One region of the Telluria sp. ZT3P26 genome, then DNA from elsewhere that is predicted to be linked to it. Evidence: predicted binding sites of a transcription regulator. Region 1 holds the regulator's gene; the other holds the start of a gene.
The links. Region 1 encodes FliA, which starts transcription of late flagellar genes. Its sites were predicted from a motif close to CTAAAGTTTNNNNNNNNNNNGCCGNTA; they were not measured.
Positions count from the first base shown of each region.

Region 2: the regulator FliA is predicted to act here: its motif matches at 2,491-2,517, upstream of AC56LN_RS16525 (flagellar protein FliT).

Region 1 covers NZ_JCASII010000001.1:757,358-764,878, forward strand. The annotation lists partial or broken gene AC56LN_RS03305 (DUF2778 domain-containing protein) at 1-95, opposite strand, end outside; gene AC56LN_RS03310 (hypothetical protein) at 206-529, opposite strand; gene flhF (flagellar biosynthesis GTPase FlhF) at 831-2,228, shown strand; gene AC56LN_RS03320 (MinD/ParA family ATP-binding protein) at 2,221-3,039, shown strand; gene AC56LN_RS03325 (RNA polymerase sigma factor FliA) at 3,082-3,810, shown strand; gene AC56LN_RS03330 (flagellar motor protein) at 3,792-4,535, shown strand; gene motD (flagellar motor protein MotD) at 4,545-5,300, shown strand; gene AC56LN_RS03340 (hypothetical protein) at 5,380-5,895, shown strand; gene AC56LN_RS03345 (PAAR domain-containing protein) at 5,897-6,163, opposite strand; gene AC56LN_RS03350 (type VI lipase adapter Tla3 domain-containing protein) at 6,190-7,521, opposite strand, start outside.
Region 2 covers NZ_JCASII010000005.1:12,161-19,681, reverse strand. The annotation lists gene AC56LN_RS16545 (CsbD family protein) at 1-159, opposite strand, end outside; gene AC56LN_RS16540 (AI-2E family transporter) at 361-1,476, shown strand; gene AC56LN_RS16535 (CsbD family protein) at 1,544-1,720, opposite strand; gene AC56LN_RS16530 (class I SAM-dependent methyltransferase) at 1,793-2,410, opposite strand; gene AC56LN_RS16525 (flagellar protein FliT) at 2,570-2,851, shown strand; gene AC56LN_RS16520 (FimV/HubP-related protein) at 3,199-4,290, opposite strand; gene fumC (class II fumarate hydratase) at 4,416-5,813, shown strand; gene AC56LN_RS16510 (RNA-binding S4 domain-containing protein) at 5,874-6,086, shown strand; gene AC56LN_RS16505 (DUF883 domain-containing protein) at 6,192-6,476, shown strand; gene AC56LN_RS16500 (YjfB family protein) at 6,526-6,717, opposite strand; gene mobB (molybdopterin-guanine dinucleotide biosynthesis protein B) at 6,741-7,331, opposite strand; gene AC56LN_RS16490 (general secretion pathway protein GspB) at 7,303-7,521, opposite strand, start outside.

The DNA of each region.
Region 1 (7,521 bases):
TGTTCACCAAGCCCGGAGAAGGCTGGAAATTTTAACGAGCTCATTTCAAACGTACTCAGCGGTTCACCGTTGAGTTTGAATGTACATTCGATCATAGAGAACTCCTTGAAGCCCGGTTGAGGAGCTTCTGATCATAGGTAGCTGATGCAGGCAGTTGCTGAGGTGTCACAACGGATGGCGCTGCCACAGCGGCGCGCCATGGCGCCTAGCCAATCACGATCTGCTCTTCGATCGGCCCCAGGTCGGTGATGGTCACCATGACATGCAACGGGCTGTTCCAGTCGACATGCAGATGAAACTCGACACCACCGACGTTGCCTTCAGGATCATGCGGCCCGATATTGGTGACATACACATTGGCCTCGCCCAGCAGAGGGCGGCCAGGTGGTGAATCGAAGGGGTCGGCCGTCGGCCGCCATTCGGCCGCCGTAATCAGTACGGCGGAGCGTTCGGTGAGGCCGGCCCAGCCGAAATTCTGGCGTACACGGCCCCTTACGTTACGGTAGATCAGCCGGATCGAGCGTGTCATGCGAGTCTCCTGATGAGTAGAACTGGGACGCCAGCCGTACCAGTCATGGTTCGACCCCGCCGGCATTGGCAAGATCGGTGCCCGGATGCCACCTGTCTGCGCCAGCGCAAACCCGGACTGTGTTTGCACCGACCCTGCCAGATTCCAGGAAACCAGTATCACTTTTTCTGTTTGTGGGGAAATAGGCCCTTTTCCCCATCCTTCTCGGCTGATCGTTTCCGCACGGCATCGACAATAATGATTCCTATCGATGGGCATGTGCCCGTCATGCAGAACATAGATTGAAGTGCGGAGAACCACGATGAAAGTGAAGAAATTTACAGCGGCAACTTCCCGGGATGCATTGCGCAAGGTGCGTGAAGCCCTGGGCCCGGATGCCGTCATCCTGTCCAACCGTCCCGTCGATGGCGCTGTCGAAATCCTGGCGCTCGATAACGATGACGTCGCCTCGCTGTCCGCGCCGGTCGCGGATTCCGAGATGGCCCAGCCAAAGCCACAACTGCAGCACTTCGACGAACTCGCGCCAGCCGCCCCGCGCGTCACCCCGGCACGCCGCTACCAGGATGCCGGTCCAGTCATGAACGCGCCGGTCGCGCCTGCCTATGTCGCGCCAGTCGCCCCACTGGCCCCGGTTGAGCCGGCCGCAACCTACGCCGAACGCCGCGCACCGGCGCCTGAGCCGACCATCGACATGGCCGCCATGACCGCCATGATGAGCGCCGCCATCACCCAGGCCAAGGAATCGGCGAACGCCGAAGTCAGCAACATGATGAGCGAAATCCGCGCCATGCGCGGCCTGATGGAAACCCAGCTGGCCGAACTGTCGTGGGGCTCGACCGCCCAGCGCGAGCCGCACAAGGCCACCGTGCTGCGCGAAATGCTGGCCGCCGGTTTCTCGGCCACGCTGGCGCGCTACATCATCGAAAAAATGCCGGCCACCAACGACGCGGCGCAAGCCATGCGCTGGGTGAAGACGGTGCTGGCCCGCAACCTGACGACCATCGGCAACGAAGACGCGATGCTGTCCGAAGGTGGCGTGTTCGCGCTGGTCGGACCGACCGGCGTGGGCAAGACCACCACCACGGCCAAGCTGGCCGCGCGCTGCGTGATGCGCCACGGCCCGGACAAGCTGGCCCTGATCACCACTGACGCCTACCGTATCGGCGGTCACGAACAACTGCGCATCTACGGCAAGATCCTCGGCGTGATGGTGCACTCGGTGAAGGACGAAGCCGACCTGCGCATCGCCCTGAAAGAACTGCGCAACAAGCACACGGTGCTGATCGACACCATCGGCATGTCGCAGCGCGATCACATGGTGGCCGAGCAGGTCGCGATGCTGTCGGGCTCGGGCGCCGAAGTCAAACGCCTGCTGTGCCTGAACTCGACGTCGACCAACGAGACGCTGAACGAAGTCGTGCGCGCCTACCAGGGCAGCGGCCTGCACGGCGCGATCATGACCAAGATGGACGAAGCAGCCTCCACCGGCGGCGTGCTCGACATCGTGATCCGCCAGAAGCTCAAACTGCATTACGTCTCGAACGGCCAGCGCGTGCCGGAAGACCTGCACGTGGCCGACAGCGCGATGCTGATCGACCGCGCATTCCGCAACCGCGGCGTGGCGCCGCTTGATGCCGACCTGCCGATGCTGATGGCAGCCACCGCGCAGGCCACCCGCCGCGAGGTGTCGCATGGCTAGTTTTGACTTCGACCAGGCCGAAGGCCTGCGCCGCATGCTGCAGGGCCCGCGTCCGCGCGTGCTCACGTTCCTGTCGGCCACGCCGGAAGACGACAAGGGCGCGATGCTGGTGAACCTGGGCGCCTCGCTGGCCCAGACCGGCAATGACGTGCTGATCGTCGATGCCTGCAACGTCGAGTATGGCGTCGCTCGCCGCCTGGGCCTGAACCGCGGCGCCTCGCTGCTGCAGGTCGCGCGCCAGGAAAGCGCCCTGAACCAGGTGATCCATTCGGCCCCGCAAGGCTTTTCGGTGGTGCCCATGGGCACGCCTGAATCGACCGACGATGTGCGCCGTCTGGGCAAGACGTTCGACGTGCTGGCCACGCAGGCGGGCATCGTGATCGTCGATGGCGAACTGGGGCCGGACGGTGAATTCCCGGTGCCCCTGATGTCCAGTTCCGAGATCGTGATCCAGGTCTCCACCAGTGCGGCGTCGATCACGAATGCCTACGCGCTCATCAAGCGCCTGACGCAGGAACTGGGCCGCCGGCCATTCGGCATCCTGGTGACCGGCGCGACGGAGGGGGAGGCCAAGGTGGTATACGATAATATGTCATTGGCAGCAACACGTTACCTGGCCGTCAAGCTCAGTTTCATGGGCGCCGTGCCGGCCGACGAATACCTGCACCGCGCTGCGCGCCTGGGCCGGGCCGTGGTCGATGCGTTTCCGCTGGCCGGTGCATCGGTCGCGTTTCGCCAGCTGGCCGGCAAGTTCGCACTGCCGGCACTGCCGCAATTCGGCCGTCAGGGCAGCGCGTCCATCGGTTCCTGACACCGTCGCCAACGACATATAAAGAAAAAGACATACGCCAGCATGTATACGGTCAAAGGGAAAGCGGACAAGAATTCTTTGCTGACGGAGCATATGCCGTTGGTAAAGCGTCTTGCCCACCACATGAAGGCGAAGCTGCCGCCTTCGGTGGAGGTCGATGACCTGATCCAGGCCGGCATGATCGGTTTGCTCGACGCGATCAACCGCTACGAAGACGACCACGGCGCGCAGTTCGAGACCTACGCCGTGCTGCGCATCCGCGGCGCAATGCTCGACGAGCTGCGCGCCAGCGACTGGATGCCGCGCAGCACGCGCCAGAACATGCGCAAGGTCGAGGGCGCGATGCAGTCGCTGCAGCAGCGCCTGGGCCGCCCTCCCAGCGAATCCGAAGTGGCCGCGTCGCTCAAGATCTCGCTCGACGAGTACCAGGACATGCTGGCCGACTCGGGTGGTCACCAGCTGCTGTACTACGAAGACTTCCACGCCGACGAAGGCAGCGACAATTTCCTCGACCGCTATGCGGTGGACGATGCCGACCCGTTGCGCAGCCTGATGGAAACCGATTTTCGCCAGGCCGTGATCGATGCGATCGACAAGCTGCCGCCGCGTGAAAAACTCCTGATGGGCCTGTACTACGAAGAAGAACTGAACCTGAAGGAAATCGGCGCCGTGATGGGCGTGAGTGAATCGCGGGTGTCGCAGCTGCACACCCAGGCCGTCGCACGTTTGCGCACCACCTTACGGGAGCAATTATGGACTGGGCCAGCGTAATCGGCCTGGTGCTGGCAATCGCCGGCATCTTTCTCGGTTATACCCTCGACGGCGGCAAGTTCTCGTCGTTGATCCAGCCTGCCGCATTTGCCATCGTGGTGGTCGGCACCTTCGGCGCCGTGCTGCTGCAAAGCGAGACCCGCACCTTCTTGCGCGGCATCACCATGTTGCGCTGGGTATTCGTGCCACCGAAAAACGGCCGCCAGAAACTGTCGCGCGAGATCGCGCTGTGGAGCCTGACGGCGCGCCGCGACGGCTTGCTGTCGCTCGAACAATTCATGAACAAGGCCGACCCGTTCGTCGCCAAGGGCTTGCGCCTGGTGGTCGACGGCATCGCCCCCGACAAGGTGCGCAGCCTGCTCGAACACGAAATCAACGGCTACGAATTCGCCCAGCGCCAGGCGGCGCGCATCTGGGAATCGGCCGCCGGCTATTCGCCGACGATCGGCATCCTGGGCGCCGTGCTGGGCCTGATTCACGTGATGGAAAACCTGTCCGATCCGGCCCGTCTGGGTTCCGGCATCGCGGTCGCGTTTGTCTCGACCGTGTACGGCGTGGGCATGGCCAACCTGTTCTTCTACCCGGTCGGCAACAAGCTCAAGGCCATCGTCAGCGACAAGGTGTCGCAGTACGAGATCCTGGCCGAAGTCTTTTCTGACCTGGCCAGTGGCGACCATGGCCGCGTCGTGGACGAACGCGTCGCCAGCCTGCTCACGCACCACTAACCCACCACCATGGCCCGCAAGCGCTACGACGACGATGTCTCCACCGAGAACCACGAGCGCTGGCTGATTTCGTACGCCGACCTGATCACACTGCTGTTCGCGTTCTTCGTCGTCATGTATGCCATTTCCATCGTCAACGAGGGCAAGTACCAGGTGCTGTCCGATGCGCTGGGAAATGCATTCGGCGGCCGCGGCGCGGCCACGCAGGTCAACACCAATGTCGAGCCGGTACTGCCGCTGTCGCACATCATCAACCGCCGCCGCAACGAAGCGGCGCGGCGCGAGCAGGAAAAAATGGGCGTGATGGCGCGCGAACTGTCGGCGACCTTGCTGCCGCTGGTGAAGTCGGGCCAGGTGCGGGTCATCCAGAACGCGCGCGGCATCAGCGTCGAGATCAACGCCAGCGTGCTGTTCCCGCAGGGCGAAGCAGTGCTGGATGGCGAAGGCCAGGAAATCCTGGCGCAGGTGGCCGGCCTGCTGAGGAACGACACGCACCGCATCGAGGTCGAAGGTCACACCGACGACCTGCCGATCGCCAATCCGTTGTATCCATCGAACTGGGAACTGTCGACAGCGCGCGCGAGCAGCGTGGTGCGGTTGTTCGCCGCCAACGGCGTGCCCGAGGTGCGCCTGTCTGCGATCGGCTTTGCGGCGACGCGGCCGGTGGCGCCCAATTCCGACGAGGCCGGCAAGGCGCGCAACCGGCGCGTGGCGGTGATGATCCTGGCGGCGCTGCCCGAGACCGGCGGTAACATACTTCCGTGAATGTATTGTTGAAATCATGTCATAATCGACTGGCAGCGTCACGCGGGTGACGCCTGCCGTGAATCCTCGAGGAGTCGCAATGCATGTCAAACGAAGCTCGCCGGCGGCCAAGCTGGCAATGGTGCTGTCGCTGGTCGGCCTGGTTGGCGTGGTCAAGGCCGTGGAGGCCAAGGTGAACGTCCAGCACCGGCTTGAGGTCGAAACCGGGGCCGGCAAGGTGAAGGTAAGGGTGCTGATCGAAAACCGGGGCGACGTACCGATATGGATCCCGCGCGAAATCGCGCTGGGCGACGATCTGAGCGCCCCCCGTTTTGCGCTGAGTTCACTGACGGACACGGTCGCCTACACGGGCCGCATGGTCAAGCGCGGCCCGCTCGGGCCAGCCGATTATCTCGAGGTCAAGCCGCAGACGACCTACCTGAATACCCTCGACATCACGCAGGCGTATGCGTTCAAGCCAGGCCAGCACAGTTACGAGATCCGCTACGCCGGCCCGTGGGTGACGGATCTGCGCAAGCTCGACGCGGGCGGGATCAAGAGCAGCCCGGCGCTGCCGGTGAAGTTCTCGCACACGGTCAGGATGGCCGCGCGCTGATTCACGGCGCCTTGCAGTTGGTGGCGCTGGCGATCAGCGTCGCGCCACAACTCGTCTTGTCGCCATCGAAGGCGATCAATTTGCCATCGATTTTATGTTGTGCCGAGCCGCTGACGATCTTGCAGCCGTTGTGACCCTTGACGGGGCAACTGCAGGTGTCGCCCACGCACGCTACCGGAATTCCTCCCACCCTGACATGCCGCGCGCTGACGCTGAGGACCTTGCCGCCATGCGAGGTGGCGTCGCCGAGCCTGATGATATTGCGCATGATTGAGCCTTTTCCTGGATGGTGATTCAGTCGGATGCGGTGTCGTGTTCGGGGTGTGCGTCTGCGTTTGCGCCCAGTACTGACGCCACTGTCGGTGGCTTGTAGTTGTCCGGATCGATCGACGGGTGCACGATATGCTTGAAGATGTTCGCGCCTTGCGCCTCGCGTCGTTCCTTAGTCGGCGGGCTGATGAACACGATGCTGGCGCCGGCCGGGTCGCGCAGATTGATCGCGGCCGAGGCGCCGCCGTCGATGTAGCTGCCCATCACGCCAACCGCCATCTGCACGAAGAAGGTCGCGGCGCCGGTATTGCCCATGCGGTGGTCGGTATCGATGAACTGCGACGTCTTGCCGGTGTCGATGTCGGGGCCACCCTGCGCGGCGTACGCGTGCAGCGTGCCTGCCAGCGCGATCTTCTGTTCGGTGTCGTGGTTGAACGCCGCGATGATGCGGGCCGGGCCTGCGGCGCGCTGCGCTTCGGGCAGCGTCTGCAGCGCCTGCTGCCAGCCGGCTTCCAGCAGCTTTTGACGCGCATCGCGGCGCTTGACTGGCTTGCCTTGCTCATCCTCGAACTTGACGAACACGGGGCGGTGGATGAAGCCCATCGAGGGGAGGGCGTCGAAAGCAGCGAGCTGGTTGCGGTTCCAGGGGACCGGGAACCACGGGGTTGGCTTCCAGTCTTTTGGCGGCGGGTTGGCCCAGCGTTTGTAGTCGTCGAGCAGCGTGCTTTCGGGGCGGTCGAAGACCGGGTGTTTGGCGAATTTGGCGGCGGCGGGGAGCCATTCGGCGACGGTGGGTTGTCTGGTGATGCCCGGAAATCTCTCAGCCACTCTGGCAGGTATTGGCACATTGTCTTGAAGTTGGTAATACATCTTGCGCAGCGTCTCTTGCAGATAATCGTTGTCTGGGTCGTTCCACGCATAGGGGCGCAGTGGCTCAACCCTTTCACGTCGAGCTAGGACGAAGACGGTACTGGCATCGGTATATTCTGGAATGTAATGACCATCTCGAACGCGAAATTCTCTGTCGGCCGCTTTCCCATAGTCACGACTTGAATCGCTGTCCGTACTAAGCAAAACGAGATACGGAAGGTCGGGGTTTGCATCGAAAAATGTAAATGCTTGCTCCAGCAGTTGGTCGGGGCGTTCGCCGATGCGCCAAGGACCGATTGCAAACAGATGCCATGCCATGCCGGTACCTTCTGCGTTACCTGCCAATCCGGCCATCGGCCAGGTTTCACTTGGCTGCTTCGCAGGGTCGTCCATTGGGCCACGTGCATACATTGATGGAACGCCCCAAAACATCGGTGACGCATCTGCACCGTTTTCCAAAGCATCGTTGGTGCGATTGCCAGTCTG
Region 2 (7,521 bases), on a different contig from region 1:
GGCTTCGCGCACGTCGCCAGCTGCGTGCTGGACCTTGCCTTCAGCCTGGTTTGCCAGACCTTTGGCCTGCTGTTCCTTGCTGTCCACCAGTTTGCCGGCGCCTTCTTGGATTTTGCCGCCAACTTCTTTCAGTTTGCCTTCGACTTGGTCTTTGTTCATGGTGATCTCCTTTGGTTGGCATGGCCGGTTGGCGATGCGATGAGTACAGATTAACGGAATGTTTCCAGCTCTTCTGTTAGCGCACGCACATAAATGCCATATCGCATTTGGGCCGCGACCAGGTCGAATTGCGCGACATCTTGCTCCTCAGAATGCTATTGTTTTAACAACACCATTCAACCTACACGTAGACACATCACCATGCATCCCCACACGCCGCCTTCTACCGACGCCACGACGCCGGAAACGCCCCTTACCCAGCGCAAACTCGCGCGCCGCGTCACACTCGTCAACGGTATCGGCGTCCTGTTCATCCTGGGCCTGGCAGCAGTCGTGCTCGCCGCCGACGCCCTGCTGCTGATCTTTGCCTGCATCCTGTTTTCGATCCTGCTCTACAAACTGAGCGCGCTGCTGCATCAGCGCACCGGCATCAAGCGCAATATCGCCCTCGTGATCGTCGTGCTGCTGCTCACCGCCATCTTTGGCCTGGGCGGCTGGGCGATGGCGCCGCAGATTTCCGAGCAATCAGGTCAGCTGGCCAAGGAAATCCCCGCCGCCGTCGAGCGCCTGCAAGGGGAAGTGGCGCAACATCCTGTGCTCAAGCGTGTGGTGGCCGAGCTGCCGCCACCGGAAGACATCGTCAAGCAGATGGGTTCGCTCGTACCGAATGCCGGCCTGTTCTTCAGTGGCGTCATCGGCGCGCTGGGCAATATTGTGATCATCATTTTCGTGGGCATTTACTTTGCCGCCTCGCCGGGTGTCTATACGGGCGGGTTCATCCGTCTCGTGCCGCAACAGAAGCGTGGTCGCGCACGTGAGGTCATGCAGGAGATGGGCGACAACCTGTCCAGCTGGCTGCTGGGCAAGGCCGTGTCGATGCTGATCGTCGGCGTCACGACGGCGATCGGCCTGAGCATGCTCGGCGTACCGCTGGCGCTGATCCTGGGCGTGATTGCGGGCCTGCTGGACTTCATCCCCTACCTGGGCCCGATCATGGCGGGCATCCCGGCGGTCCTGCTGGCGCTGTCGATCAGCCCTGACCTGGCGCTGTATGCGCTGCTGCTGTTTGCAGCGATCAATATGCTCGAGGGTTATGTGCTGCAGCCGATGATCGAGGCGAAGGCCATCGAATTGCCGCCGGCACTTGTGATCGTGATGCAACTGATCTTCGGCACGCTGTTCGGCTTTGCCGGCGTCGCGCTGGCCACGCCGCTGGCGGCCGTGCTGTCCGTGCTGGTCAAGATGCTGTATATCGAAGACATACTAGGCGACAGAACCGGGGACAGATCCGGGGACAAACGCACCAGCCGGCCATGAAAACAACAAAGCCGCGCAATGCGCGGCTTTGTCGATCATGATGCTGAAGTGAATCAGCGGAGCTGCATCAGCGATTGCCTTTTGCGATTTCCTTGACGTCGCCAACTTTCTTCTGAGCTTTGCCTTCAGCCTGGTTCGACATGCCTTCGCTCTGCTGCTGGCGGCTGCCGACGGCTTCGCCGACTTTCTCCTGCACCTTGCCGGCGACTTCCTTGGTCTTGCCCTTGACTTGATCCTTGTTCATTGCAATCTCCTTGCCCGTGACGTGGATGAGGCTTCACAGTAGGAGCATGTTCAGGTCAGTTCTGTACGCCGTTTAACACATGGGTTTGCGCCAGACGCTCGCCAGCCACGGTTGCTGGTCGCGCGGCAAACCTGGTGGCCGGTAATAGTGGTGCAGCGCGACGAAGCCGGCCGCCAGCATGAAGCGCTCCCAACTGTCGTAGTCATGGTAGCTGCCATAGCGCGCGCCGTTCCAGCCTTCCTGGTTATCGCCGCGTGGATTCGACGTGAACAGCACCCCGCCCGGCTTGAGCGTGCCGAACAATTGATCGAGCGTGCCTGGCAACGCCGCGCTCGGCACGTGAAACAGCACCGCGTTGGCAAAAATGCCATCGAACAACGCTGGCGGCAAATCCAGGTGCAGGAAATCCTGCTGCCACACCTCGCAACCACTGTACTGCCGGGCCATTGCGACAAACCGTTCGCTGCCATCGACGCCGATGGCACGGTGGCCGAGACCGCTGAAGGTCTTGAGGTCGCGCCCGGGCCCGCAACCAAGATCGAGGATCGTGTGCGGCGCTGGCGTGGCGATTGCGCCCAGCAGCGCATCAATGTTTTGACTTACGTCATGGTCGATGGTGCCGTTAAAGAAATCTTCGGCATGCTCGTTATAGTGTTCAAGCGTACTGCGGGTGATGTCGTCATGGTTCATGCGCATAGTATGCCAGCGGCGGCGCCCGTTGCGGGCCACACCCCTGCGCAAAATAATCTGAAAATATTTTCCAGATCACCCTAAAGTTTCCACAAGCGCAGTCGTAAATGACTCAGACAACCGGGAATCCGGCCTGAAAATTAATGCTCTGGTGCCAATATGAACGCAAACGATGTCCTTGCGATGTACGAAAACCTCGCTGACCTGACTGGTCAGATGACGCACGCCGCCAAGGCAGGCGACTGGCACGAGTTTGCACAATTGAATATGGAAGCCAGGGCTCAGGCAGCCCCGGCAGTGGCCGGCATGCCCGCACTGACGGGTGCCAAGCGCCTGAGCAAGGTCGCGCTGTTGAAGCAGCTGATGGCCAACGACCGCGCCATCCGCGATGTGACCGAGCCATGGGACGAGCAGGTCGATCGCGCGCTGCAAGCACACTGATCTGCCATCGAATCGTTGATCAAAGCACCTGCGGGTGCTTTTTTTACGCCGAAACGCCCACGTTGCAAACACCAGGCAACAAAAAAGCGCCCATCGGGCGCTTTGGTGGCCATCGAGCAGCGCGCTGGATGGCGAATTCGGTGAGAGGACGAACCCCAGCTATCTGCTGGCGTCGCCTCGTGCCGGTTGCTGCCGGCGTCCGTTGCCACTGTAGGCAAGCAGACTGCTTCCAGACACAGGCGTTTCCTCAACGGTCGTCTGCTTGCCGCGCCACCTATCGTTGGTGACTGCGCCAGACCCTGTGCTGTCTGTGATCTTGTCGATCACAAGACCATTATAGCTCAGAATCAAAGTTGTGTAGACATTTCCTTGTGCGGCTCGTCCAGCTGTGGTTCAACCGGCACCGGCGCCTTGTTCTTGCGCGCGAAACGCTGGCGCAGGCGCGCCATCAGCGACGTGCGCGGCATGGGCTCGATCACTGGCCCTGCCCGCTTGCGGCGGCGCAGCACGAGCAGCACACCACCCACCAGCACCAGTACGGCGATCACCGCGCCGGCGATCCAGCCCCAGGGCGTGGACGCGTCCGGTTCCGGCGCAGACCGCTTGCGCGAAGGCCGTGGCGTCGCCGGTTTCGCGACCTTGTCCTGGACGACGGCGGACGGACTGGCGCCCAGCGCCACTTGCAGCACCCGCACCTTGTCTTCGAGCGTGCCGATCTGCTCGCGCAACAAGGCATTCTTGACATCGAGCGCGGCGCACACGGGCGCACTGTCGGCGGAGGACGGTGCGCAGGTCGCGGCAGGCGCGGCTGCAGGGGCGGATGCGGGAACCGGCAGCGGCGTCAGCGATGGCGCCGACGCTTGCGCGGCTGCGGCCGGTTCCGGCGTTGGCGCTTCCTTCACCACAGCGAGCAGCTTGGGCGGCTTGGGCGGCTTGACCGGTTTGGGCGACTTCACTGGCGCTAGCTTGTGCGCCGCCACCACCGGCCTGGACGCCGCAACGGGTGCAACAGGCGGGTCGGCCACGACCGGCACGGGCGCCGGGGCCTGGGCCTGGGCCGGCACTGGCAGCGGTACGGCGGGCGCCGGCGGATTCGGGTTCGGCGTGATGAAGATCGTCACGAGACGCACGTCGCGTTCGCTGCCATCGGCCAGTTCCAGATACAGGTGCAGGCGGCTTGATTCGACCGGCGCCGACGACGTGACGCGCAGGAACTGACGGCCATCGCGCTGGGTCACACGCATGGCCAGCGTCGACAGCACGGCCGGCATGCCGATGTTCGCGCCACGGTACACGTCGGGGCGCGCCAGGCGTGCCTGGACGAGGGTTGCGGGCGAAGCAAGCGCGGTCAGCTCGAGCTCCAGCGCCAGCGGCTGGCCGATATACGAACTGATGCGCGGCTCACCAAGCTCGGCCGCGCCGACGCCGCAGGAGAGCAAAACACACGTGATGAATACAGGGAGGCGGCTGGCCATAGCAACTAACAAGAGTGAAGCCCAAGCGTCATTAACGGACATTGGGATAAACTCTTTAATCCCAGCCTCTTGCATATCAGGACATGTCCATGGAAAACAGGATTGAGAAAGACAGCTTTGGTCCAATCGACGTCCCGCAGAACAATCTGTGGGGTGCGCAGACCCAGCGTTCGCTGCACCACTTCGACATCTCGACCGAACGCATGGCGCCCGAACTCGTCGCCGCCCTCGCCCAGGTCAAGCGCGCCGCGGCCGCCGTCAACCGCTCGCTGGGCAAGCTGCCAGCCGACAAGGCCGACGCCATCATCCGCGCGGCCGATGAAGTGCTCGACGGGCGCCACCCCGGCGAATTCCCCCTGGCCGTGTGGCAGACCGGGTCGGGCACGCAAAGCAATATGAACATGAACGAAGTGCTGGCCAACCGCGGTTCCGAGCTGCTCGGCGGCGAGCGCGGCGAAGCACGCCTGCTGCACCCGAACGACCATGTCAACATGGGCCAGTCGTCCAACGACATCTTCCCCACCGCGATGCACGTGGCCGCTGCCTGGGCGCTGGCCAAGGAGGTGCTGCCCGCGCTGGCGCAATTGCGCAGCACGCTGCTGCGCAAGTCGCGCGATTTCGAGCCGATCGTCAAGATCGGCCGCACCCACTTGCAGGATGCGACGCCGCTGACGCTGGGCCAGGAATTTTCCGGCTACGTCGCCCAGCTCGAATTTGCCGAAAGCGCGCTCAAGTCCACCCTGTCGGGCCTGCTGCAACTGGCGGCCGGCGGCACCGCCGTGGGCACGGGCCTGAATGCGCATCCCGATTTCGCACCGCGCATCGCGGCCGAACTCGGTTCGCGCACCGGCCTGTCGTTCAAGTCGGCGCCCAACAAATTCATGGCGCTGGCCGGGCATGACGCGATGGTGTCGGCCCATGGCGCGTTCAAGCTGCTGGCGACGGCGCTGATGAAAATCGCCAACGACATCCGCTGGATGGCGTCCGGCCCGCGCTCGGGCCTGGGCGAAATCACGATCCCCGAAAACGAACCGGGCAGCTCGATCATGCCGGGCAAGGTCAATCCGACCCAGTGCGAAGCATTGACGATGCTCTGCTGCCAGGTGTTCGGCAACGATGTCGCGATCACGGTCGGTGGCTCGCAGGGCAATTTCGAGCTCAATGTGTTCAAGCCGATGATCGCGCACAACTTTTTGCAAAGCGCGCGCCTGCTGGCCGACGGCATGCGCTCGTTCGACACGCACTGCGCCCAGGGAATCGAACCGAACCTGGTCCGGATCGGCGAACTGATGGAAAAATCGCTGATGCTGGTGACCGCACTGGCGCCGCACATCGGGTATGATCGCGCCGCGCAGATCGCCAAGACCGCATCGAAGGAAGGCCTGACCCTGCGCCAGGCCGCCCTGCAGAGCGGTTTTGTCGACGACCAGCAGTTTGACCAGTGGATCGTGCCGATCGATATGACGCGGCCCGATCCGGTCGAGTAAATACCCAGTACCCGGGCGGCCTCGTAATCATCAGGCCGCCTTTTTATTCCCGAGGAAAGAATGCAGAAAATCGAATTTGAGTTGACGTCGGAGTTTGTCGAGGTCAACCAGTTGCTCAAGCTGGCCGGCCTGGTCGACAGCGGCGGCGCCGGCAAGAACCTGGTCGCCAGCGGCGTGGTGAAGGTGGATGGCAAGCAGGAATTGCGCAAGACGGCCAAGATCCGCACCGGTCAGGTCGTGACCCTGGGCGACGTGGAAATCACGGTTCGCTAAAAAATAGACAGAAAGACAGCTTCTTATGTTTGCGGCTTAACAAACAGAACCGGGCTTCCTTGTTTATATTTTAAGACGTTAATCAACGGCTTATAGGTGAAATCGATGGAAACCCCGGAAACCCGCGTCCAGTCGCAAGAGCAACTCATCGGTGATCTGCGACTCGTGATCGAAAACGCAGAAGAACTGCTCAAGAATACGGATCAATACTCGAGCGAGCTGTATCAGAGTGCACGGACGAAGCTGTCACTGGCCCTGGAAGCGGCCAATGAAGAGTTGTCCCGCTTCGAAGATGCCCAGCTCGAACGCATGATGGCCGCGACCCGTCTCGCCAACGAACAGTTTGCGGACCGCTCGGGCGAATCGCGCATCCTGCGCGCGTTTCACTAAGCAGTTCACCAAGCTGCAATAATGACGACCCGGCATCGCGCCGGTTTGTTCACGCCTTCGTATTGATCGAATTGCCCAGGTGCGACGGCAGGTTCGGTGCCTGCGGAAGCGATGCGATCATCTGCGCCGCCGACGAGGCTTCAATGTCCATGGCGCGCTTGAGCATGGTCATGCCCACTTCCTGACGGATACCGGTTTCAGCCATGCTGGTCGACAGCTTGGCAATACTCGTGACGTCCATATACTTCTCCAGAAAAAGACTCGTCAGTCTTTAACGACACCGCCGGGCAGAACTTGAGGGGCGGCGCCTGCCCAGGTAGCAACCCAGCCCAGCACCGCGCCGATGTCGTTCAGGTCGAGCCACGCCACGCCGGCGCGCACTGCCGCAGGACGGGGTACATCCGAGACCACCGCCACGATCGTCGCATCGTCGTTGTACAGGGCCGGCTTGCCCAGCGCCGGCCGATGCACTTCCAGCTTCGGCAGCGTCTCCCACTTGTAGCCTTCCACCAGCGTCAGGTCGGCCGGCGACAGGCGCGCCAGCAGCTCGGCCAGCGGGGGCTCGGGCGCAGCGCGCAGTTCACGCATGATGGCGATCCGGTACGGCGACGCGATCATCACCTCGGCCGCGCCGGCCAGACGCAGGCGCGCGCTGTCCTTGCGCGGCGGCTCGAGCTCGATATCGTGGTGGCTGTGCTTGACGATATTGACGCGCAGCCCGGCGCCGGACAGGCCAGCGACGAGATGCTCGAGCAGCGTTGTCTTGCCGCTGCCGGACCAGCCGACCACCGCCAGGACGGGCCCGGTCGTGCGATGGTCGGGTAACTCAGTACGGCGCACGGTAGCGGGTTCCACGGTAGTTCATCACGGCGGCCTTGGGCGTCAGGCGTTCGAGCACGAGGCCGGGCGCGACTTCCTCGCCTTCGCGGCGCAGCATCTTGTCGACCAGCAGCAGGCTTTCGCCGGGCGTCGGCGAATAGATGTAGCCGCCGAAGGCCAGCTTCGGAATCTCACGCTGCAGCGCATCCGGCAATTGCTGCAGCGT